One region of the Yersinia aldovae 670-83 genome, then DNA from elsewhere that is predicted to be linked to it. Evidence: predicted binding sites of a transcription regulator. Region 1 holds the regulator's gene; the other holds the start of a gene.

Region 1 (15,325 bases):
AACCATACACGCGATGAAGATCAATGCTGCCAGAAACACGCTGCCTAAACCACCAAAGGTATGCTGAACGTACGCATGTAATACCACCGCGCCATTTTGCGCCTCTGGCACCAGGCTGCCACTGCTTGAGCCTAATTTAAACAGACTCAGGTAGACCAGTGTCAGACCAATACCGGCAATCAAACCGGCCCAGATGGTATAGCGGGTCAGCAATTGTGAGGATACAACGCCACGAGAACGGGCAGCATTAACAATAACGATACCGAAGACCAATGCCCCCAAGGTATCCATCGTCAGATAACCATTGACGAAACCAGAGGAGAAAGGCACTTGCTGGTAAGCATCGGTGGCCGGAATCAAGGGGCCAGCAGGCCAAATCAACGCCGCGATACCCAAAATTGCCAACGCTAAAATCTTCAGCGGAGCCAGAATATGACCAACCGTATCCAGCAGGCGACCAGGATACAACGAGATACCTATTACCAGCGCGAAATAGACAACGCTATAGATAAACAGGGGTAATGGGCCGTCACCGGTCAGCGGGGCGATACCCACCTCGAAGGACACGGTAGCCGTACGCGGCGTCGCAAACAGTGGGCCAACCGCCAGATAACAGACCGTTGCCAACACCAAACCGGCACTGCGGCCAATGGGGGTGCTCAATGCATCAATACCGCCACCAACGCGGGCTAGCGCGATAACAGTAATGACCGGAAGCCCAACGGCAGTGATCAGAAAGCCAATTGCAGCCCACCAGACATGTTCACCTGATTGCAACCCCACCATTGGCGGGAAAATGATATTGCCCGCGCCAACAAATAAGGCAAAGGTCATAAAACCTAATGCCATAATATCTTTAGATGATAAACGATGACTCATAGTGATGTGTGTTGCCTAGTTAAAATGACCAAAAGAAAAAGTGCTGAGTTGTGGTCTTTCCGACGTGTTCGAAACGATACAAAGCTCTGATAAACGCAAACTCCGGCGGTTAATAGGCAATCTATTTCGACAGTATGCAGTGTTTTTGAAGTTATTTGCAGGTGGAATAGGCCAACAACGGCGCTAAGTAGACCGTTTATAGCGGAGAAAGGCAAGTCAGGATCATAAAAGCAGAGTGATCATCCAGATATTATTGTAAAAGCAGCAAATAATGCCAGATTTAGATAAATACACGCCATATGATTTGTAGCATTTATAGCCAAACATTAACAATTAGCAGCCAATCGGCTCTGACAAACTCCGTCAATTCACACTTGAACTAATCAGTAAAACCCACGGTATTTCTCGTTTGAATCAGCATCTCAGGGGGAAGCGGCAGGTAGCCATCATGGGTAGCCAATCTTTGCCCCTCCGGTGATAACACCCGCTCAAGGAATGCCGCAGTCAATGGCTCCAATGGCTGCCCCGGTGCCTTATTGATATAAATATACAGATAGCGCGACAACGGATAACGCCCCTCTCTGACATTCTCAGCCGTCGGCATCACGAAATCCTGCCCAACGGCGGCCAGAGCTAAGGCTTTCACTCCACTATGGCGAAAGCCCATGCTGGCATAACCGATACCATTTAATGAACCTGCCACGGCTTGCGCCACCGATGAAGAACCCGGCAATTTATTGATATTTTTCATAAAATCGCCATCACACAGTACCCGATGCTTAAAAAAACCATAAGTTCCGGAGGCTGAATTACGGCTATAACGTTGCAACGATCGCTCAGCCCAATCGCCACTTAGACCTAACTCGCCGAAACGCCGAATCGGGCGAGGTTCTCCACAGCGGCGATTCTGAGAGAAAATGGCATCAAGCTGCAATAAAGTCAGTTTATTCAACGGATTATCCTGATGCACAAACACCACCAACGCATCAACCGCCACCGGTACTGCCAACGGCGGGTAGCCATAGCGTTGAATAAAGGCGTTAATCTCACCAGCTTTCATCGGCCTGCTCATCGGCCCGAGTTGAGTTGCCCCTGACGCCAGCGCCGCAGGCGCGGTAGAGGAACCCGCCGCCTGTATTTGTAGATTAACACCAGGATAGTGATGATTGAAATCATCGCCCCACAGGGACATCAGGTTGGCGAGAGTATCAGAACCGACACTGGAGAGGTTGCCTGACAACGTGTTCGCAGCCGAGGCAGGTATGACGTTATCACCTGTCACCACGGGGGGGACTGCCGCCACAGCGTACACTAACGCCGCACAACTAAACCATAATATGGCAGACAATTGCGCCAGTTTTCCCCATTTCATCAGGTTAATGTCCGAGCCTTCTAAGATTTGACTGCATTCTCAGCTAAAACCGACGGAACAATCAACCGGTTCGGTAAGGTAAAAATAAAACGGGTGCCCAAACCGATTTCGCTTATCACGTCCAGCCGCGCGTCATGATGACTCAATGCATGTTTCACAATCGCCAGCCCCAGCCCGCTGCCACCGGTTTGGCGAGATCGCGCCTTATCCACCCGATAGAAGCGCTCAGTCAAGCGTGGGAGATGTTCAGGGCTGATCCCCGGCCCATTATCGCTCACCTGGAATTGCGCGCCTTGAGGGGTTTGCTGCCAGCAGACTTCAATTTTAGTCCCCTCTGGCGTGTGGTTCACCGCATTATAAACCAGATTTGATACGGCACTGCGCAGTTGATCCTCATTACCAAAAACTCTTAGTTGCTCATTGACCCTGAAAGTAATCTCGTGACGACCATTGCTCAATGCCTGCACTTCGTGCTGCAACACTTTCAACATCAAGGGGATATCTACCCGCTCATTCATATCCACATTCGGCGCGGCTTCAATACGCGATAACGTCAGCAACTGCTTCACCAGCCCATCCATCCGCTTGGTCTGCTCCTGCATTGTGCCCAAAGCCTTATCGCGCAACGGCCCTGTCAACGCTTGGTCATGCATCATTTCCAGATAACCTTGCAATACTGTTAATGGCGTGCGCAATTCGTGGCTGACATTAGCAAAGAAATTGCGCCTTGCCCCCTCCAACTGACGCATCTGGGTCACATCGCGGGCCACCATCAGCAATTGCCCTTCGGTATAAGGCATCACCCGGAACTCCACGAAATAACCATTATTCAATTGCAGGGTTAACGGACGGGCGAACTCTTGCTGTTGCAGATATTGGCTAAATTCCGGATAACGCAATAAATTGAGGATATGCTGACCGTTATCCTCTGGCCATCGGAACCCCAGCAGATGTTGAGCCAGGCCGTTACACCAGAAAATATTGCCCTCGATGGTGGTGATAACCACTGCATCCGGCAGTGATTCCGCCCCACTGCGAAAACGCTTGATAAGCAATGCCAGTTCACGCCGACGCCTGCGATTACGCAGTTGCATCTGGTATAAACCATAAAATAGCGGCTCCCAACTCCAGCGGCCAGCAGGCGGGGTCATACTGCGGTCTAACCATAGCCAGTGGGATAATTTGAGTTGGTTATAAAAATTCCAGACCAGTGCTGCGACGACCGAAACTAATAATAGCCACGGCAAATAGCCGATGACAGCACCTAACAAGAGTGCGGGCAAACAAAAAAGAGCCAGCTCTATAGCCAGCATTTTCCATGATAAGCGTTCTAACACAACGAATTCTCCGGCACTGAAAACTCAGTAGCGCGTTGAGAAACGGTATCCGGTTCCCCGGACAGTTTGTACCATTTTATCATGGCCATCAGTTTCAAGCGCCTTACGTAACCGACGAATATGCACGTCAACCGTGCGGTCTTCTACATAAACGTTAGTGCCCCAGACATAATTAAGCAACTGTTCACGGCTGTATACCCGCTCGGGATGAGTCATAAAGAAGTGCAGCAGTTTGAACTCGGTCGGCCCCATATCGAGCGCGTGTTCATTAGACATGACACGATGCGATGAAGGATCAAGACTTAACCCTTGCATTTCAATCACTTCTTCGACTGCCATTGGCGATATTCGACGCATCACAGCTTTAATACGTGCCACCAACTCTTTTGGCGAAAAAGGTTTAGTAATATAGTCATCCGCGCCCACTTCCAGCCCACGCACCCGATCTTCTTCTTCGCCACGGGCGGTCAGCATCATCACTGGTATATCCCGTGTTAATGCTTCACGTTTCATATGTTTAATAAACTGGATACCCGAGCCGCCGGGCAGCATCCAGTCCAACAGCACTAAATCAGGGAAAGGCTCCGACAGGCGCATTACCGCACTGTCATAATCTTCGGCTTCTAACGGTTGGTAACCATTTTGTTCCAACACAAAGCACACCATCTCACGGATAGGTGCTTCATCTTCCACCACCAGTATGCGTCTTGCCATCATCAACCCTGCCAGTATGTTAGTGGTCACTATTTGAGTTCGGAAGCCATTATGCGTCACTTTTGTGACAGATTTATGAAAAATATCACACATCCGCAACCAATAAGCATAGTGATAAGTTTCATGAAATTTGCAAAATTCAGTAGCCAACGTTGCGAGACGTCTCGAAGATTTATCTCATCATATTTTTTTAGCCGCGACATCCTGTTACCAGCGTTTATAATCAGCGCCATTCACTTTGACCGATAACCTGCCATCGCGGGAGATTTATGCGTATTATTCATACCTCTGACTGGCATTTGGGGCAGCATTTTTATACCAAAAGTCGTGCTGCCGAACATCAGGCATTTCTGCACTGGCTCATTGAGCAGATCGAAGAAAATCAGGTAGATGCGCTGATCATTGCCGGCGACATATTTGACACAGGTTCTCCACCCAGCTATGCCCGCGAGCTGTATAACCGCTTTATTGTCAGCCTCCAGCCCACTGGCTGTCAGTTAGTCGTGCTCGGCGGTAATCATGATTCAGTGGCAACATTGAATGAATCGCGCGGTTTGCTTTCATACCTGAATACCACCGTAATCTCCTGTGCCAGCAACCGGTTGGAACAACAAATTATTATTCTAAAAAACAGGCAACAGCAACCGGCAGCCATACTCTGCGCCATTCCGTTCTTGCGGCCTCGTGATTTGGTCACCAGTCAGGCGGGTGAATCCGGTGGGCAAAAGCAACTGGCATTACAAGAAGCCATCGCAAACCACTATCAGGTGCTCTACCAACAGGCCGTGGAACTGCGCACCAAGCTTGGCCTGCCACTGCCCATTATTGCCACAGGCCATCTGACCACCGTCGGCGTCACCACTACTGACTCGGTCCGTGATATCTATATCGGTACATTGGATGCTTTCCCCGCGCAAGCCTTTCCGCCAGCAGATTATATTGCTTTAGGCCATATCCACCGTGCCCAGCAAGTGGCTAAATCTGAGCATATCCGCTATAGCGGCTCACCCATCGCTCTCAGTTTTGATGAGTTAAGCAAAGAGAAAAGTGTTTATCTGGTTGAATTTTCGCAACAAACATTGGCGTCAGTAACCCCACTTTTCATACCACAATTCCAACCCATGCAGCTAATCAAAGGTGACTTAATACAGATAGAGCAGCAACTGGCTGTATTCTCTCATCATCAGGGCTTACCGGTATGGCTGGATATCGAAGTCGCCACACAGGATTATCTCACCGATATTCAACGACGAATTCAGGCATTAGCCGCAGACTTACCTGTTGAAGTGGTGTTACTGCGCCGTAGCAAAGAACAGCGTAATACCAGCATTCAACAACATGAAAAAGAGACACTCAACGAGCTGAGTGTCTCTGATGTCTTTGAACGCAGATTGGCATTGGAGGTGGATCTCGTCGAACCACGCCAACAGAGGATGTGGCAAATGTTCAATCAGGTGGTGAATGACGTTACCTTAGGCAAAGATGCCACAGAGGAGCCATCCGCATGAAGATTTTAAGCCTGCGGCTAAAAAACATTAACTCCCTGCAAGGTGAATGGAAGATTGATTTCACCGTCGAACCGTTTCTCAGTAGCGGTTTGTTCGCCATCACCGGGCCAACAGGAGCGGGTAAGACCACACTGCTGGATGCCATCTGCCTGGCGTTGTATCACCAAACGCCACGTTTGAATGTCACTCCCAGCCAGAATGAACTGATGACACGCCACACCGCTGAGTCACTGGCAGAAGTTGAATTTGAAGTGAAAGGCGTCAGTTATCGTGCCTTCTGGAGCCAGAGGCGCGCTAAAAATAGCCCTGAGGGGAATCTTCAAGCACCTAAAGTCGAACTGGCGTTGTGCGAGAGCGGTAAAATTCTGTCCGATAAAGTGCGCGACAAGCTGGATATGATTGCAGAACTCACTGGCCTGGACTTTGGCCGTTTTACCAAGTCCATGATGCTATCACAGGGGCAGTTTGCAGCATTCCTCAATGCCGATGCCAATGATCGGGCTGAACTACTGGAAGAATTAACCGGTACCGATATTTATGGTCGGCTATCTGAACACGTATTTGAGCAACATAAACAGGCGAAGACCCATCTGGATGCATTGCATCAGCGAGCCAGTGGCATTGAACTGCTCAATGAAGAACAACGTTTAGCTTTGAGCCAAGAAATAGATACCCTCAGCCAACAAGAACAACAGCTCAGTGCAGAGCAACTGGCGTATCAAAATCAAATAAATTGGCTTACTCATTGGCAGCAGCAGCAAAGAAATCTACTGGAATATCAGCAGCAACAGCAACTCATCGAGCAAGAGTATCAACAGCTACTGCCCGAACTGCAACGATTGGCCCGTAGTGAACCGGCAGAAAAATTGCGCCCGTTACTACGCGAGTGCTCAAAAAGCCAGCAGGATCTGCAACAGACACAACTACGCATCACCACATTGACCCAACAGCAGCAGCAACTTCAGACTCGCCTAACCCCCTTGGCTCAGGCACTGGAACACGCTAATACCGCCCGCCAACAACAAGCGGTAAAACAGCATGAGCAAGAAACACTGATCGAACAAAAAGTGGCTCCGCTGGATAACCTTATTGCTCAGCAACAGCACTCACTGGCACAACTTGCCACCCAATTACAGCAATTGCGGGGCAAAGAACAACAAGGTAGACAACAACTTGAACTAAATGAGCAACAACTAAAACAAACTCACCGGCGTCTGCAACAACTGGCTGAGTACAGCCACCAGTATGCCCACCATCAACACTGGGAAAAAAACCTGCCGTTGTGGCGCGAACAGTTCCGCCAATTGCAAATACAGCAACAGCAATCGGTTGAAAGCGAGCAGCAATTACAGCAGCAAGCCATACTACTGAATACACTGCAACAACAAGCCGCAACACTGAATGATCAAGATAAACAGCAGCAAATAGCATTAGCACAGGCGGCCTCGCAAGCAGCCAGCATCCAGCAGCAATTATCCGAATTAGAACAGCAGCAGCCCTCGGCCCAACTGCGCCAGCAACTTGATGAACTCCAACAAAAACGCTCAGTCCGGCAACAATTAGCCTCGTTATCGCCTTTGGCACAGCAAGTACAGGCATTGCATGATAAGCAACAGCAGCAATTAGCCAACCAGCAGCAACAACTAAAACAACTCGAACAACAGCTAGCGGAAAAACGTCAGTTATATAAACAACAAAAACAGCATCTGATGGATCTGGAAACCTTGCTGGAACGCGAGAATCAGATAGTCAGACTGGAAGCGGAAAGAGCCAAACTGCAACCAGGAGAGTCCTGCCCGCTATGTGGCGCGCTGGATCATCCAGCGATTACCGAATATCAGGCAATAAAACCCTCTGAAACAGCCCTGCGCGTTGATAAACAGCGCCAACAAGTTGAACGGCTATCAACCGAAGGCTCGGAACTCAATGCCCAGACACAAAGTTTGCAACAACAGCTCAAACATCTGGAACAAGAATTACAGCACAGCAATCAGCAATTAGCTGATTATCAACAGCGCTGGCAACTTCTGGTGCGCCCATTAGCACTGACATTTGCATTAAATGAACCCGTTGTATTAGCGAATTGGCTGGAACAACAGGAACAATCAGAACAAAACTGCCAACTCAAACTGGCAGAATATGAACGACTCAATCAACAACACCAGCAAGCTAAAGAGCTTCTGACTCAAGCAGAACAACAGCAGCAAAAATATCTGCAACAGTTGGCATTAATTACTCAGCGCCAGCAGGATACCCAACAATCCCACCAACAGTTACTTGCACAGCATCAACGCCAGCAAGATGAATTGGCAAGAATGCGCCAAGATTTCAGTAACGCACTGGTTGCATTATCGCTAGCAATACCTGAAACAGACCAGCAGCAGAATTGGCTGGCACAGCGGGAAGAGGAAAACCAACGTTGGCAGCAGCACCTACAAGAGCAACAGCAGCTTGCTCTGGGGCAAAAAACTCTGGAAACACGGCTTGAGGATGAGCGTCGCCATTTACAAGAATGTATTGACCAGTTATCTGTGCTCATTCAACAACATCAACAAGCTGAAACCCTGTTACAGCAGCAGAATCAGCAACGTCAGGCACTGTTTGGTAGCACCAGCGTTGCCGAAGCACGCCAGTTATTGCGCCAGCAACAGCAACAAATCGAGCTGGCGCAGCAGAATGCAGCCGAAGCCCTGCAACAGGCACAATCTCAACTTAACTTGCTATCGGGTGAACTGGCGGGATTAGAACAACAACATCAACAAAATCAGCAACGCGCAATCACCGCGCAGGCTGAATTACAGCAAGCACTGGCAAGCAGTGAGTTTGACGATGAGGCGGCTTTAACCGCTGCATTACTGAGCGAAGATGAAAGGCAACGTTTGCAGCAATTGAAACAACAATTGGGTGAGCGTCAACAGCAAGCCAATATCCGTCAGCAGCAAGCCAGTGAAGCACTGGAGCAACAGTTACAATCCTGTCCAATCGGAGTCGATCAAACCACTGAATTAGCAGTATTACAGCAGCAATTGGAGCAATTATTGGCACAACTGAAAGCCAATACACTACGGCAAGGCGAATTACGTAACCAGCTAGAAACGGATACAGCTCGCCGCAGCAACCAGCACGCGCTATTTGAGCAAATTGAGCGTAGCCAACAGCAATATGATGACTGGAGTTATCTCAATCAATTAATCGGCTCCAAAGAAGGCGATAAATTCCGCAAATTCGCGCAAGGTTTGACGCTCGACCATCTGGTCTATCTGGCAAATAACCAACTCAGCCGTTTACATGGCCGCTACCAGTTACAGAGAAAAACCAGTGACGCTCTGGAGTTACAAGTGGTGGATACCTGGCAGGCGGATGCAATACGCGATACCCGCACACTTTCCGGTGGGGAAAGTTTTTTGGTCAGCCTGGCACTGGCATTGGCGTTATCTGATTTGGTCAGCCATAAAACCAGTATTGACTCACTATTTCTTGATGAAGGCTTCGGTACTCTGGATGCAGAAACGCTGGATATTGCCTTGGATGCTCTGGATAGTCTGAACGCTTCAGGTAAAACTATCGGGGTTATTAGCCATGTGGAGGCGATGAAAGAGCGAATTCCGGTGCAGATAAAAGTTAAAAAGGTCAACGGATTGGGAGTCAGCCGTTTAGACAGTATTTTTCAGGTGAAGTAGTATGATTTGGGTAAATCGAACAGGGCATTTACCCAAAGTCATTGGCGTTACAGCCAGGCAGCAAACGAGTGCACCCCGATGAGCTTACTCAAGTAAGTGATTCGGGTAAGCGAGAGCTGCTAACGACGCAGTGGCGTCAAGGGCGAAGGGTTGGCCACAACCAGGCTGCACCACGCACCCCACTCGAATCCCCGTGTAATGCTTTGCAAATGGGTGTCTCACACTCACCGCCAAATACCCACGGACGAATTAACTTTGGTAGTGTTTGGTATAAACGATCAACATTGCTCATTCCCCCACCCAGTACGATTACATCCGGATCAAACAGGTTAACGACATGAGCCAGCGACTTGGCAAAGCGCCGCTCATAATTGTGCATTGCTCGTTCAGCAATTACATCGCCCTGCTCAACCAACGCCATGATCTCGTTACCTTTTAGTGGTTTTCCACTCATACGAAAGTAATCCGTGGCAAATCCGGTACCGGACACAAACGTCTCGACACACCCTCTTTTACCGCAATAACAGGATACATCTTGTTGATATTGCTGCTCTTCTTCATCTTGCCACGGTAATGGATTATGCCCCCATTCACCGGCAATACCATTACCACCAGCATGTACCCTCCCATCAATAGCAATACCTGAGCCGCAACCTGTGCCGATAATGGCTGCAAAAACCAGGTGTTTGCCCGCTCCGGCACCGTCTGTAGCCTCGGAAACCGCAAGGCAATTAGCATCATTTGCCAGCCGTACCGGACGAGATAGTAACCCCGACAGATCCTTATCGAACATCTGACCATTCAGCCACACTGAATTGGCATTCTTTACTTTGCCAGTAAAGGGCGAAAGCGTGCCCGGAATTCCAACGCCAACACTGCCCTGCTCACCGGTAGCCGCCTCTGCATCTGCAACTAAAGTAGCAATAGCCTGTAAAGTCTTCTGATAATCATGGCGCGGTGTATCGATCCGTTTGCGGAAAAGCTCCTGCCCGTCATTGGCCAGTGCGATAACCTCTATTTTGGTGCCACCTAGATCTATACCAATGCGCATAGCGCCTCACCTCATTGACAGGATTATTCGTTGTTTCCACTAAGAGCCTTTAGCGCCAACTATTTTCAGCGATGAATCTCCGGTTTACCAAACGCTTTCTGCTGTAAGCGTACTCGGCAGTTAAGCGGTGGTGATAAAAAAATCTCATCTATCCAGTTTGGACAATACCGCGCTGTGGCACAATCTTTGTCGCCTGTTATTTTAAATTTCAACGGGTTTACTGGTATTTCGATGAAAACGAAATCCAATGAAGAACAGGCTTATGCTATTTTTTTCTTATTCTTTTTACTAGGGACACTCGCGCCAATTCGTTATCATGCCGCCCTGCGTTTGATTAACTCGCGCGCTCCAAGCGCGCCCGAGCCAGGGATAACACTATGCTGTGGTTTAAGAATTTGATGGTTTACCGTTTGAGCCGGGAAGTTTCGCTGTCTGCGGATGAAATGGAGAAACAGTTAAGCGCCCTAAGTTTTACGCCGTGTGGCAGTCAGGATATGGCGAAAACCGGTTGGGTATCACCGATGGGTTCACGTAGCGATGCGTTAACTCATACGGTTAATGGCCAAATCGTGATTTGTGCCCGCAAAGAAGAAAAGATCTTACCGTCACCGGTGATTAAGCAAGAGTTGCAGGCAAAAATTGAACGCCTTGAAGGTGAACAACATCGCAAACTGAAAAAAACTGAAAAAGACGCATTGAAAGATGAAGTGCTGCACAGTTTATTGCCGCGTGCATTCAGTCGCTTTAATCAAACCTATCTGTGGATTGATACCGTCAATGACCTGATTATGGTCGATGCCGCCAGTGCTAAACGGGCTGAAGATACGCTAGCATTGCTGCGTAAGAGTGTCGGCTCACTGCCCGTTGTCCCGCTGACCTTAGAAAATCCTATCGAACTGACATTGACCGAGTGGGTGCGTAGCAAAGAGCTGCCTGCTGGCTTTGCGCTGATGGATGAAGCCGAATTAAAAGCGATTCTGGAAGATGGTGGCGTGATCCGCTGCAAAAAACAGGATCTCTTCAGTGATGAAATTGCAGTACATATTGAAGCGGGTAAGCTGGTCACCAAATTAGCACTGGACTGGCAAGAACGCGTTCAGTTGGTGCTGTCTGACGATGGATCGCTCAAGCGCCTTAAATTTGCTGACACCCTGCGCGAGCAAAATGATGATATTGATCGGGAAGATTTTGCCCGGCGTTTTGATGCCGATTTTATCCTGATGACCAGTGAATTGGCCGCCTTGATTAAGAATCTGATTGAAGCATTGGGTGGCGAAGCTCAACGCTAATTTAAGCGCAAAAAACAACATCGCCCTGTCATGATGAGAGGGCGAAATTTTCACTCATACCGGATCATTTAGATAAATATTTACACAAATATGATGATGCTTCCGCAACTTGCAGAGTAAATTCACTGTTCGCCGGAACATAAAATTTTTCACCTGGTGTAAATATTTGCCAATCTGGCGAGCCAGGAATGAGCGCTTTTAAGCTACCGGTAATCACCGTCATCTCTTCCGGTTTCGCTGTACTGAAATTGTACTCGCCCTTTTCCATCACCCCAACGCTAACTGGCCCAATACTGTCACTGTTAAAACCAATAGATTTCACTTTTCCGGTAAAATACTCATTAAATTTCAGCATAGTTTTGCACCCGCGTCTTAATCAAGATTGAGCTTTCATATTAGAGTCACTATAAATGTTCTGTCACTGATTATTATGACGAAATGGGATCATAATCGGGATCGTTGCCAAAGTAGCGGATAAAACGCACGATTTGGCAGCGGATAGTGCTTTTCCCAGCGAATAAAACAGATTGTTGCGATAAAAATGGCATGACCTAAACACCTTCACAACACAGACGAAGGCTCATTGACAGAAACAGAGAGTGGGTTTAGAGGTTACGTAGAATGTATAATGCCAGTGACGCTTCAAAAAGTATGATCATTATTGACCAGAATGCTGGCATAAAATTAGTGTGTTGATGGATAAATAACTTGAAATTTTTCATCGGCCCGCCTTGAATGGCCCTGCCTTAAACGGCATTGGATGAACGCAAAGGATTTACGTTAGAATGATTACGTGGGTGATAATTGTACTCCCCGCATAATTATCAGGCAATCAGATGGGCCGACTATTTACGTCACAGATAAGTTGAATTACAAATAAGTCATATTACAAATCGAACTTACAATCCTCCGGCTATTTCACTACAAAACTACTTCACCGTTTCATTGGCCAAAACTTGCAAAATTAGCTCGATAACATGCTCTGGTGGCAGAGTCGCATCCAATACATGGTGGGCTGCTTCCTGATATAATGCTTCCCGGCTAGCCAATACGTCTCGTATTTCATCAACAATGGGTTTACCGGTCAGGCTTGGCCGCTGAGCATCTTCTGGCTCTTCAGTTAACCGTTCAACCAGCACATTGGCTGATGCACGCAGATAAAGAACCAACCCATGATTACGCATAAATGTACGATTTTCACGCGCCAACACCGCGCCACCACCAGTAGCAACCACCGTTTTAGGCGCTGTTACGGTCTGCAATGCCATACTTTCACGCAGACGAAAACCGTCCCATCCCTCGCGTGCAACCACGTCGGCAACCGTCATTTGCAAACTTTGCTGCATAAACGAATCCGTATCTATAAACCGATATCCCAACGCCTGTGCCAACGCTTTCCCTATCGTTGTCTTACCCGCACCACGCGCACCTACCATGAAGATAGTTTGTGTCATTACTTGAACGTCCTTTCTCATCAACTTCTGAGGATAAATTCTCAACATCAAAAAACCGACCATTATGTTGACCGGCTAAATACAGCGCCACGCTGTAGAGGCAAATCATACCGATAATTAAGAGTAGTGCAAACTTTACGGACATGTAAAAATTACGATACACCCTCAACTGTGGTGTTGTTTTACAACCTGACAGGGGACTGAGATCCATATCAGGTTGATAATATAATCAGAAATCAACACTGGCCCGCAAAATAAATTACCGAGGCTCTCCTACAGCCACCCGCAGATTACCACCACTTGATAGATAATAGGTTTTATCAAACAGGTTTTTCACATTGAGCTGCCATTTCACCCAATAATGATTAACCGGCAATGAGTAAGAAATGAAGGTATCAGCGGCGGTATAATCATCTAAGGTAAAACTATTTCGCCGCCCGAAGTAACGCGCCCTTGCGCCAATCCGTAGGTTATCGCCACTCCGCCAGCCGGTAAAGCCAAGCGTCTGAGTCAAGAATAGCGAAGCACGGTTACGGGCAGCATTAGCCATCTGATTGGCTTTATTCTCGGGATCTTAGCTAACACGCGCATCAATATAAGCATAAGTGGCAATCGCACTCAGATTGCCCGTCAGTTGCCCGGAGACATCTACCTCAACCCCTTGTGAACGCACGCGCCCTGCGGTACGGGTGACAGCCTCACCATCCACCAACTCATTGACCATGACATTTCGTTTGGCGATATCAAATAGCGCCAGCGTCCCCGTCGCCCCATCGGATCATTCCACTTTACTGCTCACTTTCCATGATTGCCCCTGCTCTGGTGGCAATGAGTCTATTTGGGTTGCGATAGATGAATTGGATTTGAAGGATTCACTGTAACTGCCGTACCACGAGATTTCCGGTGTCAGTTTATAAACCACGCCGGTACGCGGAATCAATTTGCTGTCTGAACTGTCGGTATTGGTGACTAAAGACCGCCCTTTACCGGCGAAAATATCAAAATGATCGTAACGTAAACCTGCCAGTGCACCCCATTTATCGGTCAACTCAATTGAGTCCTGCATAAACCAGCCATAACTTTTAAGGTTTTCACGCTGATCACTGTCTTTGGCACTGACTGCGGTTGAAGGCGGCATCAAACCATATATCGGATGATAGATATTAAAGTTCGAGTTCTTTTTGCCCCGAACCATGTCACCGCGATAAGTTCGATTATCTTCAAAATCAAAACCCACCAATATCTGATGACCGACGCCGACTAAACCAAGATCACCCATTAATGTCAACTGCACCGCCTCACAGCATTAGCGGTGACGTCAGCCTGACGGCTTACACTGGATTGAGCGCTAGCACTGAATGCACGCCGTCCTGTTAAGAGCGCTGCTAAACAGACAAAAATCAGTAGACCTTGAAAATATCGCATACATTTCACATAATCATAAATAAGTCGCGTGTGATAATGATTGTTATTTTCAATTGTATTATGTAGGGAGTTGCGCTGAGAGCGCGAAACTTCAGGAAGGCTCTCTCAATTCTCTCGTTGACGAATAATATTGGTTTTACGCCCGATAATCCTCTGGCAAACCAGAGGTTATGGCACTGCTAATCAGCAAAGGCTGACAAGGAATTATATTAACGAGGCTGGCAAATATAGACCAGTGCTGGGGGGAAATTACGCACGACGCGAATTCTCTTCCAGGTAAAATAACGGGAGAGTAACGGTTCAGAAAGATGGCTATATTGAAAGAGGACTAGCACCCCATTGTTTGCACGCAAACGCTGTTGAGCCTGTTGTAATATTCTGATACTGACCTTGGTTGGAATCGATAACAGCGGTAAACAGCAAAATACAGCGTCATAATCCTGATCCAGTGCTTCAGCAGAACGGCCAACCACCTGTAAACGCAGATCTTTAATTTGATGCAGTGCATGAACAAAATGGGGTTGAATCTCATAAGCCTGCAAACGTGAGTTAGTCGACATATGCGATAAAATACGCTTAGTCAGTACCCCATCCGCAGCCCCTAATTCGGCAATAT
Region 2 (15,325 bases), 850 kb from region 1:
AACTGCCGGTGCCTGATAGCCCAGGGCTGCGTCCTACCACTGATCGGGTAAGAGAAACACTGTTCAACTGGCTCGCGCCAATGATTCAGGGTGTGCGGTGTCTCGATTGCTTTGCCGGTAGTGGTGCCTTGGGATTGGAAGCGCTATCCCGTTACGCCAATGAAGCCGTGTTGCTCGAAGCCGATCGCAATGTTGCTAAACAACTGAGCAGTAACCTGACATTACTGCAAGCCGAGAACGGGTTGGTGGTGAATACCAATTCTTTACAATGGCTTGCCGAACCGGGGCAACCTTTCGACCTGGTATTCCTCGACCCTCCTTTCCGTAAAGGTTTGTTGGCTGAAACCATCACGTTGCTGGAGCAACATAACTGGCTAACCGACGAAGCCTGGATTTACGTTGAGGCCGAGGCAGAAAGCGCCGCTACTGATGTCCCCGCCAGTTGGCAATTACATCGTGAGAAAATTGCCGGCCAAGTAGCCTATCGTCTTTATATTCGAAATAAACAGATTCGCCAACACGCTGTTTCAGCGGAAGAACAGGAGCAACACCATGTGGATTAATCTCGGCCGGTTACTGATGTTAGGAGTATGGTTTTTCTTACTGTTGAACCTATTCCAGCCGTTCCCTAAGCCATTGAGGTACTTTATTAATGTTGCCATGATATTTATGGTTCTAATGCATGGTTTGCAATTGGTACTACTCAAGTCGACACAACCCAAAGATCAGCCGATCAGTGGCTGGCAACAACTCAAAATCTTTGTTTTTGGTGTCTTTGAATTACTGGTCTGGCAGAAGAAACAGCCACCCCTGCTTAAAAAATAATATCCGCGCCATCATGACAGATTCTGCTATATATCGTTAACTATCATGGTAATGGGTATTTATTTAGCCACTGGATTTGGGGTAAAGGCGATATAGCGGTTGCCTTGTAACTGTAGTGTTCCCTGCGCCCCTAATTCAATCCGGTTATATTCCTGCTGCGGCAGTACCATTTTGATTCCACTGCCGTTTTTCGCTTCATTACCCCCCTTTATATCAATACCATTCTTGATATCCATACTGTTTACCGATGGGCGGAAATAAACCTCATAGCGCTTTTCTTCTGCCACGATCTCCTCGCGTTGACGCGAACGGCGATTCGGAGCCAGCACCTCTTTTTTATCCGACACGTCTACTTGTAGACTACGTACAGCCGCGCGGTCGTTTTCAGTTTCCTGCTGTTTTTTCTGCCAATATTGGCGACTCGCCAATACAACAATGACTATAACGACAGCAATAAACAACAATGGGGGTTTATTCATAATAATATTACGTGGTCGCGCTATCTTGCGGGATATATTTAAGGTTTATGACCTGGCAGATAAGGGAAACTCATCACATTACTGCCCAGTTCAGAGATTCTGGCGCTGCCCTTTTCGGTGACGGCATCAATACGAATCACCGAATGGAGAGGGATATAGCTACGGTTAACGCCCGAGAACTCAGTTTTCAATTTTTCTGTGGATGGATCGACCAATAACGTTGATTGGCTATCGAAAACAAAATCTGCAATTTCGATAAATCCAAACAAGTTGCTTGGGCCGACTTCACGGACATAGAGCTGATAATTCTTACCGTTATTTATAAACTGAATACGATAAAGCAGTTGTTCACTGGCCATGATGCTATATGCCTCTATCCCTTGATTTAGCGAAAGGAAATCGGCGTTAACATAGCATGTGAATCTGACAAGGCCAAGAGCTCAACCGGTTACTCCTCGCCCTTAATCTGATTCTGCGCACTCTTACGCATTAAGCGCTACAACTTATGCAAGTCGCTTAAGTGTCGCTATCGTTCTTTGCTCTCATCCCTTACACTTAATAGACGTACACTGGCCGCGAATAGTTATTAATTGATTGCAGCTATTAATTACAGATTGCTATTAACTACAGATTATCATTATCACACAGGTGTCCTCACCGAACCCTGCTTAGAAAAAGGATAAATCATGAGCTGGCCATTCCTTGCTGTATTTTTTTCTGGTTGGTTGTTTGTCGATGCCACTTATCGCGGCCCGCGCTGGCAGCGTTGGGTATTCAAACCGGTCACTTTATTACTCTTACTTTTATTGGCCTGGCAAGCGCCGATCCTTGGCCCTGCCGGTTATCTGATTGTTCTGGGTTTGTTGGCAACATTGATAGCTGATGCTTTATTACTGCTACCCAGTGAGCGCTTACTTTATGCTCTAGGCGCATTCTTCCTATCGCATTTACTGTACACCATCAGTTTTGCCAGCCAGATGACACTTACGCTGTTCTGGCCATTGCCAGTGGTTTTGATAATAATAGGCGCACTGCTGCTAGCCACTATCTGGACGCAGTTGCAAGAGATGCGCTGGCCGGTGGTGGCCTTCGTCGGCATGACATTGCTGATGGTCTGGATGGCGGGTGAGCAGTACTTTGCCCGCAGTACTGATTTGAGCTTCTCACTGCTGACCGGTACAGTCTTGCTATTGATATCACACAGTATCTGGCTGCTGAACCGCTATCGTTTCTCCTTCCGTGCTTCAGATGCCATTGTCGCCGGATGCTATTTTGTCGGGCATTTCCTGATTGTCAGATCGCTATATTTATAACTCACCGTGATTCCATGGGTTGATCTCATTAATGTGGCTCCAAGGATGGAGCTTAAATCCTCGTTTTACTCATTCACACGCTATATCCCAGCAGTTTTGCTCCTCGCTGCGCATAAACTTAATCACTGTTTAGCAATTATTCTCATTTAGGTCTTGACTCTGGAGTTGGCTCCAAGGTGTAGAGTGCCGCTATATCTGCTAAAACTCATCCAGGGGGCATCATGCATTCACATTCTGAACAGACACATTCAACCGCTAAACACAGCGATTGCGGCTGTGGCGATACTCACGCCAAACAACAAACAGGTTGCAGCAACAAACAAGCAACGACTGCCAGTAATAGCAGTACCAGCTCAGAGAGTGAGCACTCACATCAAGATGGAGGTTGCTGTAGTCAGAACCCTCCTGATGAAGGTGACGAAGAAAGTGATTTACTTACAGCAGCGATACCTTCAGGTAGTCAGCGTTTTAGCTGGCAAGTCAAAGGGATGGACTGCCCCAGTTGCGCCCGCAAGATTGAAAATGCCGTCAGTAACCTGACAGGTGTTGAAAATGTAAAAGTCCTGTTTGCCACCGAAAAACTGGTGGTCGATGCATACACAGATATCCGCCCTCAAGTCCAGTACGCGGTAACGCAAGCCGGGTTCAGCCTGATGGATACCCAAGCCACATCCGCGCAAAAAATGGCCCCGCCAGTATCACGCTTTAATGAATACTTGCCGTTAGCCCTATTAGCCACGCTGATGCTTATCAGTTGGGGGATTTCGCTATTCAGTGTTGAGCTAAGTGAATTAGCATTTATCGCAACCACAATTGTCGGGCTTATCCCGATTGCGACCAAGGCCTGGAAGCTCATCCGCTCCGGCACACCTTTCGCTATTGAAACCTTAATGAGTATTGCGGCAATCGGAGCGATGTTTATTGGGGCCACCGCTGAAGCGGCAATGGTATTGCTGCTATTTATGATCGGTGAATTACTCGAATCCTATGCGGCAAACCGCGCACGTCGTGGCGTAACGGCACTAATGGCGCTGGTACCTGAAGAGGCATTGCTATTAAAAGATGGCGAACGGATCTCCGTACCGGTCGCCAGCTTGCGCCCCGGCGATATCATTGAAATCTCACCGGGTGGCCGTCTGCCAGCCGATGCTGAACTGGTCACACCATTTGCCAGCTTCGATGAAAGCGCCCTAACCGGTGAGTCCATTCCTGTTGAGCGCCAGAAAGGGGAAAAAGTTGCGGCCGGGAGTTTATCAGTTGATCGCGCCACCGAAATGCGAGTGGTTTCTGAACCGGGCAATAACGCCATCGATCGTATTTTGCAACTTATTGAATTAGCAGAAGAACGGCGCGCACCTATCGAACGTTTTATTGACCGTTTCAGCCGCGTTTATACACCGGCGATTATGCTGTTGTCCTTGCTGGTGATGCTGGTGCCACCATTAGCTTTCGCCGAACCCTGGGAGACCTGGATATACCGCAGTTTGACGCTATTGCTGATTGGGTGTCCATGCGCGTTAGTTATCTCCACACCGGCGGCGATAACCTCAGCGCTAGCAGCAGCAACCCGTCAGGGGGCGCTCATCAAGGGCGGTGCGGCACTGGAACAATTGGGCCGGATTCAAACGGTTGCCTTTGATAAGACGGGTACTCTGACTGAGGGTAAACCCAAAGTGACCGATATTCTGCCCGTATCAGATGTGAGCGAAACTCGCCTGTTAGCGCTGGCTGGGGCGGTCGAAACCGGATCACACCATCCACTGGCGATCGCTATCACGCAACGGGCACAACAAAATACCCCGATGCTGCCACTGGCCGAAGAACGGCGTGCGCTGGCCGGTGTCGGTGTTGAAGGCAAGGTAAATGGGTTAACTGTGCGTGTTAGCGCACCCAGTAAGTTACCACCGGCGTTACTCACAACAGAATGGCAAACACAGCTTGACCAACTGGAAAGCAGTGGTAAAACCGCTGTTGCCGTGCTGGAAGGTGAGAAGTTTATCGGTTTGCTGGCACTGCGCGATACCCTGCGGACAGATGCCAAAAAAGCCATTGATGCCCTGAAAAAGTTAGGTATTCAAGGTGTGATGTTAACCGGTGATAACCCACGCGCTGCGGCGGCAATTGCCAGTGAGTTGGGGATAGATTATCGCGCCGGATTACTGCCTGAAGATAAAGTGCAGGCGGTTATGTCATTGAATGCGTCACACCCAACAGTGATGGTGGGAGATGGCATTAACGATGCTCCTGCGATGAAAGCGGCCAGCATTGGTATTGCTATGGGCAGCGGCACGGACGTCGCACTAGAAACAGCCGATGCTGCATTGACACATAACCGTCTGACTGGGCTGGCAGAAATCATTCTGTTATCGCGGGCAGCCAACGCCAATATCCGCCAGAACATCACTATCGCGTTGGGGCTAAAAGGGATTTTCCTGATTACCACACTGCTGGGTCTAACCGGTTTATGGCTCGCAGTATTAGCGGATTCGGGTGCAACTGCATTGGTGACCGCCAACGCGCTGAGGTTGTTACGCAAGCGAGACAGTTGAACATCTAACTACTTGAATAAATTGACATTGCCATTTTAAAGTATGTCCGTCAGCGGAGGAGTAACAGCAGGTGGTTATGCTTTTACTCCTTTTTTCACCAAATAGCGGTACGGCGTCTGTTCAGTATCTTGGGCCAGTAATTGGTGATCCATAAAACGGCAGAAGCCAGGAATATCACGGGTAGTCGCTGGGTCATCGGCGATAATCAGCAGGGTTTGACCGTCTTCCATATGCCGGACCGTTTTACGTACCATCATCACCGGCTCTGGACAGCGCAGACCAAGTGCATCAAGTGTTTTGTCCGGATTAGCAAAAATATCGATCATGGTGATTCTCTTGTTAGCCGTTATACGGTGTGGCAGCGGATAAACGTAAGCCTGCTTAGTTTCGAAGCTGCATAGTTTACCCCGTCAATTTTCTGGTGCAAGTAACACGATAATTTACGTAAAAAGCCATCGTTTGCGTTAAAATTAGCCATTGCATTCGTTGCGCAAACGCGTATTATGCCGCCGCGTCGTAGGAATTGCGGCACATTTAGTTTGGGTTCCCTCACCCCAATAACCAAAAAGGTCACATCTATGTTTTCGTTTACTGCCCAACAGCGGATGACCGCTTTGGTATGGCTGGCGCTATTCCATATTGTCATCATTACCTCCAGTAACTATCTGGTACAATTACCGATCGCTATCTTCGGTTTTCACACCACCTGGGGGGCGTTTACCTTTCCGTTCATCTTTCTTGCTACTGATCTGACCGTGCGAATTTTTGGCGCTCCATTGGCGCGTAGGATTATTCTGTCCGTCATGGTGCCTGCTTTGTTGATTTCGTATCTGATCTCAGCACTGTTTTATCAGGGAAGCTGGCAAGGGTTTCCGGCATTAACCAGCTTTAATCTGGTCGTGGCTCGTATCGCTGTGGCCAGTTTTATGGCCTATGTGCTGGGTCAAATTCTGGATGTTCAGGTGTTTAACCGTCTACGTCAGCGCAGCGCCTGGTGGGTTGCCCCGACTGCCGCGATGTTCTTTGGCAATATCAGTGACACAATGGCGTTCTTCTTTATTGCATTCTATCGCAGTACCGATCCCTTCATGGCCGCAAATTGGGTGGAAATTGCCTTAGTGGATTATAGCTTTAAGCTACTGATCTGCATGTTTTTCTTCCTGCCCGTCTATGGCGTAATGCTCAACGTGTTACTGAAATACTTCGCTCGGCAGACCGAGCAGCAAACACTAAAGCAAGTGACGGCCACTGAACAATAGATTGCTTTTGGCGTCTGAATAAGGTGCGATAAGGTTATGCCCAAAGTAGATGGTGTTGCAGCTCTTCTGCGACTTCAAGTACGAAGGGGATATTAATCATTGATAAGGGATTCCCATGCATAAAATAACCAAATTTCTTGCTGTTGGCCTGCTGGTTGCGGGATTAAGCGCCTGTGATGGCAATAGCAATAACAACGTGGGCCAACCGATCAGCCTGCTGGAAGGTAAAGTGGCCTTCAGCTTGCCAGCGGATCTGTCTGACCAAAGCGGGAAAATGGGCAATCAAGCCAATAACATGCACATTTACGCCAATAAAACCGGCGATAAAGCAGTTATCGTGATTTTAGGTGATAATACCAATGAAGCGCTGGATGTGCTGACAACCCGTTTAGCCGACCAGCAACGCGCTCGCGACGCCAACCTGCAAGTAGTAACCAATAAAGCAATTAAAGTTGACGGGCAACCGTTCCAGCAACTGGATAGCATTATTACCAGCGGCGGCCAAAAAGCTTATTCGTCAGTGTTGATGGGCAACATCGATAACCATCTGATGACGATACAAATTACGCTACCTGCCGATAATCAGCAGCAAGCGCAAACCGAAGCTGAATCTATTATCAGTACCTTGAAGCTGAAGTAACCCCCCTGCAATAGAGCGCGGTTTATCCGCGCTCTAAGAGTTAATGACAATACTGCTGATAGCACGGTTTACCGCACCAGAGGCACTCCGACGGCTTACACCGTTACGACCCCAACGGCACGACTCCCCTTCATTTGACTTTACAGCCGTCTGGAAACACAGATAAATCGTGCTCTGTCGATATTATCAAGCCAATGCTTGCGCTAATAAGGTAATCGGATGCTCGCACTTTTTGCTGGTCGACATCTCAATTTGCCATTTGCAGGTTTCACAGTCGGTAATCACCAAATCCACCCCGCTATCCTCAATTTGCTGGAATAACGATGCACCTATTCCCTGCGCTGTGGCGTAGTTTTCTGATTTAAAACCATAAGTTCCGGCAATACCGCAGCACTGAGAGTCCAGAACCACCAACTCGATACCAGGAATGCGCTGTAGCAAGGCCAGGGTATAAGCCGTCCAACCCATTTTTTCCATATGACAAGGCGTATGATAAGCAATGCGCAACGGCTTGTTTTGCGAAGAAAATAACGGTTTTAGTGGTAACTCACGACCCTGATCCAGCAAGCGATAGAGGTAACGTGTCGCCAGTTCCACTTTATCGCGCACCGGCGCGGTATCAACATCGAGCAAGTGCGGATATTCATCGCGCAAGGTGAAGGTACAGCTCGAAGAGGTTGCCACCACCGGAATATCCCGCCCGATCACTGCGTCGGTCAGTGATTCCAGATTGACTCGCGCCTGCTTTTTCGCCTGCTCAATAAAGCCATTCGCAATCAAGGGTACGCCACAGCACTTTTCCCGTTTCAGCAGTTGCACACCAATGTTCATTGCATTGAAAACACTGACTAAATCTTTACCCAACTGCGGGTGATTGTAGTTAACGAAGCAACCGTGGAAAAATGCGACCTGTTCAGCATATTGCTGCTGTTTTTCTGCCTGTTTGCGATACCAACGGCGAAATGTCCCGAAGGAGTATTTCGGCAATTCACGCCGATGATCAATCTTCAGCGCCTTATCCAACAAGGCGCGCACCGGTTTTAACCCCGTGACCGCATTGATGACTGGCGCGAACGGCGTCGAAAGTGTGCCCATAATGTCGGTATGGCTGAGGATAGCATCGCGTAATTTAGGTTTATTACTGCTGTAACTAGCTTTAGCGCGCTGGATGATGTCACCAATTTTGACATCAGACGGACACGCCACTTCGCAGCGTTTGCAGTTGGTACAATATTTCAGTGCCTCATCGTACAGCGCCGGATCTTTTAGGCGCAGCCGCTCGCCGTCTGGACCGGCCTGTTTCGGCCCCGGATAGAGTGGGTTAACTTTCGCCACCGGGCAATAGGTGGTGCAAACCGTACATTTGATACAACTTTCAAAGCTGTTATCGCGCGGCAGATGATGCTCCTGAGGTAAGGTTTTACTCTCATCGTGCTTTGGCAACCACGTCATAATGTGACCTCCATAGCGCCGACAATCTGTTCTGCGACAAATAACGCGCTGGTCAGCGAAACCCCCGCGCCACAACCTTGTTGCAGCGGATCATATCCTCCCAGTACCGCACCGATAGCATGTAGGTTATCCAATGCAACACCACCACGCAGGGCGCGTAAGCGGTTGTCAGTTTTAACACCAAATTGCAGATAAGGCTGTGGTGCAAACATGTTGCTGTGGCTCCAGTCGGCGCGGTTCGGCAGCGATAAGATATCCAGATCCAGTATCGGCTCATAAACCTGCTCAAAAGTGGCAACCAGCCCGTTGCTGAAGAAGCTGCCACTGGCGAGAACCATATGTGCCGCACGCAAGGGGATATCCCCGTGATTGCGGCTATACAGTCCGGTAATTCGGTCACCCACCAACTCAGCCCGTAATACCGCATCACCCGGCATGATAATGCCGCCCAATTGCTGGAAACGGTGGCGCAGAGCCTGGTGTAGGCGCATACCGAGCAGTGAAGGCGGCAGTGTTGGCAGCAGTTGAATAGGTTTACCTACCGCCGCGCGCAGTGCGTCCAGTGGGGCGGTGGCTTCCAACCCGATGCAGGCCGGCAGTAAAATCATGTCAGCCGCAGAGGACAGGCGCGATAATTCATCAGCCAACGGTTGCAGGTTTTCCGGTAGATCCAGCAAACGGGCGATATTCACCGCGCGGAATTCGCTGGGATTATCCCGCAAGCGATCCAGTGCCGGTAAGTGCAGATAATCGGCTGTGGCTTCAACACCTTGATCCTGCAAGGCACTGGCGACCATCTGCGGTTGAAAATCGAGGAAACCTTCAATTCCAATCACCGCGAATTTTTGCCACGGCAGAGGGCCGTCTAATGGTGCAACCGGAATATCGGCAGGACTTAACCATGTTGGGCGACAGCCACCCAATGGAGTAAGGCGCAGGTGGTTCTGAGCCGCACTTCCCACCAATTTCAAGCCGCAGCGCTGTAACAGAGACTCCGCGTCCAACGCCAGTTTCGCCACTTGCCCCATTTTGCTGTAAGGATGTTCCGGCGCGAGTTCGGCCAACGCACTGAGTGCCGAGAGCGGTTTGCTAACAGCTCGCCCATCAGGTAATTTTGCCAGCAGATCCAGCGAGCCTGAGGAGAAATGCAGCGCATTTTGACCAGCGCTGACAATCGCGCAATATTTGCCTTGTTCGGCCAGCTTGATACCACAGGCTAGCCCGGCTAAACCACCGCCGATGATTATGACATCAAATTTCATCGTGTTTCTCCTCAGCGGATGCTGTAGGCGGGCTATCATCCAAGCCACACAGCCCCTGATAAACCCAGTGAGTGAACTCGCTTTCCCGCAGCGCATCGCCCCAGGCTATCGGGCGCACACCTTTCCAGCGCTCATTAAGGAATTGCGTCAGTTGCTCACGGGATTGTTGCGGCGTGGTCACGTTGAAACGATTGAGTAAACCGGCGGCACGGCAGGCGCACAGTTCCCCCTGACAGGTTCCCATGCCCACGCGGGTTCGGCGGCGTAAATCGAGCAGGTTATTGACCGATAACGATTCAACCGCATAGCGCACTTCACCGGCGGTTACCGCTTCACACTCACACACTAAACTGTTATCCAGCCGATTACCGGCCAACAATTGTGTTGCGCGGTCACCGTGGCGATAAACCGCCGAGCCACGAATGCTGGCGGGCAGAGAGATCACTTTGCTTAACGTTTGTTCTGCTGATTGCTGCGAACCGGGCAGCGGCTCTTGAGCGGTAGTGCACGCGGCGCTAATACCCAATTTCTCACACACTTTGTCCGTCGCCCATTCCGCCATCAGCCGATAGGTCATCAGCTTGCCGCCGGTAATGGTGATAAAACCCTCCAGCCCATCGCGACTGGCATGATCAAGCAACACGATGCCACGGCTCACATTTCGCCCCGACGGGTCGTCGTCACTGGCAACCAGCGGCCTCACACCAGCGTAAGCTCGTAGAATGCGGGTTTGCGCCAGCCGTGGTGAGAGTTTCGAACCTTCCCGAATTAAGGTATCGACCTCGTGTGGCGTGACGACCATGTTATCTATCTGATCGTACTCAATATGGGTTGAGGTCGTACCGATCAATGAAATGGTATCGCCTGGCACCAGAATGTCAGCATCGGCCGGTTTGCGGCAGCGGTTGATCACCATGTTGTTGATCCGATGACCCAGGATCAACAACGCACCTTTAGCGGGGAACATGCGAATACGAAGATCGGCATATTCCGCAATGTGTTGCCCCCAGATCCCGGCAGCATTCACGACAATCTGCGCATGAATATCATATTTCCGCTGGTTTTTATGGTCGAAAACACGCACGCCGCTCACGCGATCAGCACTGCGCAGTAAACCAACGACTTTATGATAGGTCAGGACATTCGCACCGTGTTCGCGGGCATCCAGCATATTAGCGGCGGTTAAACGGAAGGGATCGACTGTGCCATCCGGAACCCGAACGGCGGCGATTAATGATGGATTAGCCGCCGGTTCCAAACGCAGTGCCAGTTTCGGATCAATAGCTTCAGCCTCAATTCCGGCATCACGACATTGAGCGATAAATTGCTGTTGATACTCCAACGAATCTTCCGGCAGCGTGATAAACAGGCCGTCGGTCTGCTCAATACAGTGGCGGGCAATGCGTTTAAGAATGCGATTCTCTTCAATACATTCACGGGCTGATTCACTGTCCGTCACGGCATAGCGTGCGCCACTGTGTAGCAGGCCATGATTACGTCCCGTCGCGCCGGTGGCAATGTCATGCCGTTCCAGCAATGTACATGCCAGACCACGGCGGGCGCAGTCTCGGGCGATCCCGGCACCGGTCGCACCACCACCAATGATGATGACATCAGTTTCTGTGTACGGAGAAGTGTTCGTCATGCAAGACCCCACATTATCAGACAGCCGCTGGCGGCTAATTATGAGTCTATTGAGCCACAATATTTAAGGTTATTGTTTGATAAGGAACAAAAACGAACCAAAAACGAACCAAAAACGAAACTAATATGGTGGTTAAAAACCATGATTGTGATCAAAGTCACAAGTGATTTGTCATTATGGGTTTCAAAATGTTAACCAATCGCTCAAAATCGCCGCTGCTTTCATAAAACTGTAACAAATGCGCCTTCACTCACAGATAAAACCTCAGATTTTATCTAGCATGGCGTTCGTTATAGAACATAAACGACAGCGGGTTAACGGGTTAACCACTGTCTACGTTTAACTAACGGCTACATTTTATTAACAGATAGACACCAGGCTATATCAGACTCAAAAACGACAAAAAAGCCATCGGAGGCACTCATGTTGAGCATTTTTAAGCCCGCGCCACATCAGGCACGGCTTTCCGCAGATCGCGTTGATCCAACCTACCGCCGCTTACGTTGGCAAATCTTTATGGGTATTTTCTTCGGTTACGCTGCCTACTATCTGGTGCGGAAGAACTTTACTCTGGCCATGCCGTATCTGATCGAACAAGGGTTTTCGCGCGGAGATCTGGGATTCGCTCTATCCGGTATTTCTATCGCCTATGGTTTCTCAAAGTTCATCATGGGTTCGGTTTCTGACCGTTCAAACCCACGGGTCTTCCTTTCTGCCGGTTTGATTCTCTCGGCGGCCGTGATGCTGTTTATGGGCTTCGTGCCGTGGGCAACCTCCAGTATCGCCGTAATGTTCGTGCTGCTATTCCTGTGCGGCTGGTTCCAGGGAATGGGTTGGCCGCCATGTGGCCGAACTATGGTGCACTGGTGGTCGAAGAAAGAACGCGGCAGTATTGTGTCAGTCTGGAACTGTGCCCATAACGTGGGTGGCGGCTTACCACCACTGCTATTCCTGTTAGGGATGGCATGGTTTAACGACTGGAAAGCCGCGCTTTATATGCCTGCTTTTGGTGCCATTCTGGTGGCATTGATTGTCTTCGGCCTGATGCGTGATACCCCGCAATCCGTGGGCTTACCACCGATTGAAGAGTACAAAAACGACTACCCAGACGATTACAGTGAAGAAGCGGAAGAAGAACTGACCGCGAAACAAATCTTCATGCAATATATTCTGCCCAACAAGCTGTTGTGGTATATCGCGATTGCTAACGTTTTTGTTTATTTGCTGCGTTACGGCATCCTCGACTGGTCACCGACCTACCTGAAAGAAGTCAAACACTTCGCATTGGATAAATCCTCATGGGCTTATTTCCTGTATGAATACGCAGGTATTCCAGGGACGCTGCTGTGCGGTTGGATGTCGGACAAAGTGTTTAAAGGTAACCGTGGTGCAACGGGTGTGTTCTTTATGATACTGGTCACTATCGCTACCATTATTTACTGGCTGAACCCGGTCGGTAACCCAGGTATTGATATGGCCTGTATGATCACCATCGGCTTCCTGATCTATGGTCCGGTCATGCTGATTGGTTTACATGCACTTGAATTGGCACCGAAAAAAGCAGCCGGTACTGCGGCAGGCTTCACCGGTCTGTTCGGTTATCTCGGTGGTTCGGTTGCTGCCAGCGCCATCGTCGGTTACACCGTTGACTACTTCGGTTGGGACGGCGGCTTTATGGTGATGATCGGCGGTAGCATTATTGCGGTTCTGTTACTGATAGTTGTCATGTTCAGTGAGAAGAAGCATCACGCAGAACTGGCAAGAAAGCAGGGTTTATAATTTCATTATAAATATACCCAGCGTATTAAGTAGCTTACAGGCTGTGCCGTTATCTATGGATTAATAGCGACACAGCCTTTTTCATATCCTGAAATTGATAAATGGAGCACTATCAATGCAAACAATGAAAACCCACATCAAAACCCTGTTGGCGAGTATGATTCTGGCATCCTCAGTCGCAGGCATGGCACACGCGACAGAATCCTTAGCTAAAGATAAATCAGCCGATAAAGTGGTTATCGCGCACCGCGGTGCCAGTGGTTATTTACCGGAACACAGTCTGCCTGCTAAAGCGATGGCTTACGCGCAAGGTGCTGATTATCTTGAGCAAGATTTGGTTATGACCAAAGACAATGAGTTAGTGGTGCTGCACGACCACTACTTGGATCGCGTCACCGATGTTGCCGATCGCTTCCCTGATCGCGCCCGTAAAGATGGTCGTTATTACGCTATCGACTTTACACTGCCGGAAATCAAGTCACTGAAGTTTACCGAAGGCTTTGATATTGATAAAGACGGTAAAAAAGTGCAGAGCTATCCGGGCCGCTTCCCAATGGGCAAATCTGACTTCCGTGTACACACGTTCCAGGAAGAGATTGAATTTGTTCAAGGTCTGAACCACTCAACCGGTAAAAATGTCGGTATTTACCCGGAAATCAAAGCGCCGTGGTTCCATAAGCAGGAAGGGAAAGACATCTCAACCAAAGTGTTGGAAGTACTGAAACAGTACGGTTACACCACTAAGAGCGATAAGGTTTATCTGCAATGCTTTGATGCCAATGAGTTAAAACGCATTAAAAATGAGCTGGAACCGAAGATGGGCATGAACCTGAAGCTGGTTCAACTGGTGGCTTATACCGATTGGAATGAAACCTACGAGCAGAAACCTGACGGTAAATGGGTGAACTACAGCTATGACTGGATGTTCAAGCCAGGTGCAATGAAGCAAGTCGCGCAGTATGCCGACGGCATTGGGCCTGATTACCATATGCTGGTCGTTGAAACCTCGACGCCAGAGAACATCAAGCTGACCAATATGGTCAAAGATGCACATGCCAATAACATGATGGTTCATCCGTACACTATCCGCGCGGATAAGCTACCGAAATACGCCACTAACGTGAATCAACTGTTTGATATTATCTACAATCAGGCCGGAGTTGACGGAGTGTTTACTGACTTCCCGGATAAAGGTGTGCAGTTCCTGCAAAAACAGAGTCAGCACCAGTAAGTGAGTTATCTGAAATAACTGAAAATAAGAAAATGGCGAACTCATCTACCGTTCGCCATTTTTACTGCTAATTTTTATTTAGCATAATAATCAGTTAGTTATCTGTGCCTAAAAACATCTTACGTAAATAGTGTGGCACCGCATCATCAGCGTTAGAACCAATCACTTCCAGATTCGGTAACATATCCTTCAGCCGTTGATGCGCATCACGCATAATGCAGCCTTTGCCGGACATCGACAGCATTTCCAGGTCATTCATACCATCGCCAAACGCGATACATTCCTTCAGTGAATAACCGATAATCTTAGCAACTTGCTCAAGCGCATGACCTTTCGAAACACCGCCGCCCATCACTTCCAGGCAGGTTGGGAAAGAGAAGCTGACATTGACCCGATCGCCCCAACGTGCATTGATCGCTTCTTCTAAAATCAATAACTTGTCATGATCTTCACAGGTGAAATAGACCTTGCACACCCCGTCAGTTGGCAGCAGTGCTGGCTCAAACACCTGATAGTTGAACACCGATTCACGGAAAAACGCTTTCTGCTCCGGGCTTTCACGGTTCATATACCATTCGTCATTCAGATAGACGTTGGTCAGAATATCTGGATTGTGATGTTCGATGTTATAGAGATCTCGGGCAATATCCGCATCAAGGTTATGGCTAAAAATCAGTTCTCCCGCAGTGTTATGCACGCGCGCACCGTTGGAGGTGATCATAAAAGCAGTGATTTCAAGACTATCGCGGATTTGCGCAACATCGATATGATGACGTCCAGTGGCAAACACAAAGTGCACATCACGCTGCGTCAGCAACTTAAGTGTCTCTTTGGCATAAGGAGTTAAAAGGTGATCAGGCGATAGCAGCGTGCCATCTAAATCGGAAGCAA

What was found. Region 1 encodes PhoB, which activates phosphate uptake and scavenging genes when phosphate is short. Its sites were predicted from a motif close to CTGTCATAAAACTGNCNNAT; they were not measured.
Positions count from the first base shown of each region.
Region 2: glpT (glycerol-3-phosphate transporter) is a predicted target of PhoB. The motif match lies at 11,643-11,662, and genes of this name have one in related genera.

Region 1 is NZ_CP009781.1:1,577,345-1,592,669, forward strand. It holds gene brnQ (branched-chain amino acid transport system II carrier protein) at 1-879, opposite strand, end outside; gene AT01_RS07355 (PstS family phosphate ABC transporter substrate-binding protein) at 1,259-2,251, opposite strand; gene phoR (phosphate regulon sensor histidine kinase PhoR) at 2,272-3,588, opposite strand; gene phoB (phosphate response regulator transcription factor PhoB) at 3,613-4,302, opposite strand; gene sbcD (exonuclease subunit SbcD) at 4,572-5,810, shown strand; gene AT01_RS07375 (AAA family ATPase) at 5,807-9,490, shown strand; gene mak (fructokinase) at 9,627-10,541, opposite strand; gene rdgC (recombination-associated protein RdgC) at 10,919-11,830, shown strand; gene ppnP (pyrimidine/purine nucleoside phosphorylase) at 11,895-12,185, opposite strand; gene aroL (shikimate kinase AroL) at 12,760-13,284, opposite strand; partial or broken gene AT01_RS07400 (TonB-dependent siderophore receptor) at 13,544-14,619, opposite strand; gene AT01_RS07405 (class I SAM-dependent methyltransferase) at 14,919-15,325, opposite strand, start outside.
Region 2 is NZ_CP009781.1:2,428,680-2,444,004, forward strand. It holds gene rsmD (16S rRNA (guanine(966)-N(2))-methyltransferase) at 1-563, shown strand, start outside; gene AT01_RS11070 (DUF1145 family protein) at 553-825, shown strand; gene AT01_RS11075 (DUF2500 family protein) at 885-1,304, opposite strand; gene AT01_RS11080 (DUF1820 family protein) at 1,343-1,663, opposite strand; gene AT01_RS11085 (lysoplasmalogenase) at 1,991-2,617, shown strand; gene AT01_RS11090 (zinc/cadmium/mercury/lead-transporting ATPase) at 2,839-5,166, shown strand; gene tusA (sulfurtransferase TusA) at 5,241-5,492, opposite strand; gene AT01_RS11100 (7-cyano-7-deazaguanine/7-aminomethyl-7-deazaguanine transporter) at 5,745-6,425, shown strand; gene AT01_RS11105 (DcrB family lipoprotein) at 6,541-7,065, shown strand; gene glpC (anaerobic glycerol-3-phosphate dehydrogenase subunit GlpC) at 7,252-8,517, opposite strand; gene glpB (glycerol-3-phosphate dehydrogenase subunit GlpB) at 8,514-9,779, opposite strand; gene glpA (anaerobic glycerol-3-phosphate dehydrogenase subunit A) at 9,769-11,424, opposite strand; gene glpT (glycerol-3-phosphate transporter) at 11,848-13,203, shown strand; gene glpQ (glycerophosphodiester phosphodiesterase) at 13,328-14,434, shown strand; gene yigL (sugar/pyridoxal phosphate phosphatase YigL) at 14,529-15,325, opposite strand, start outside.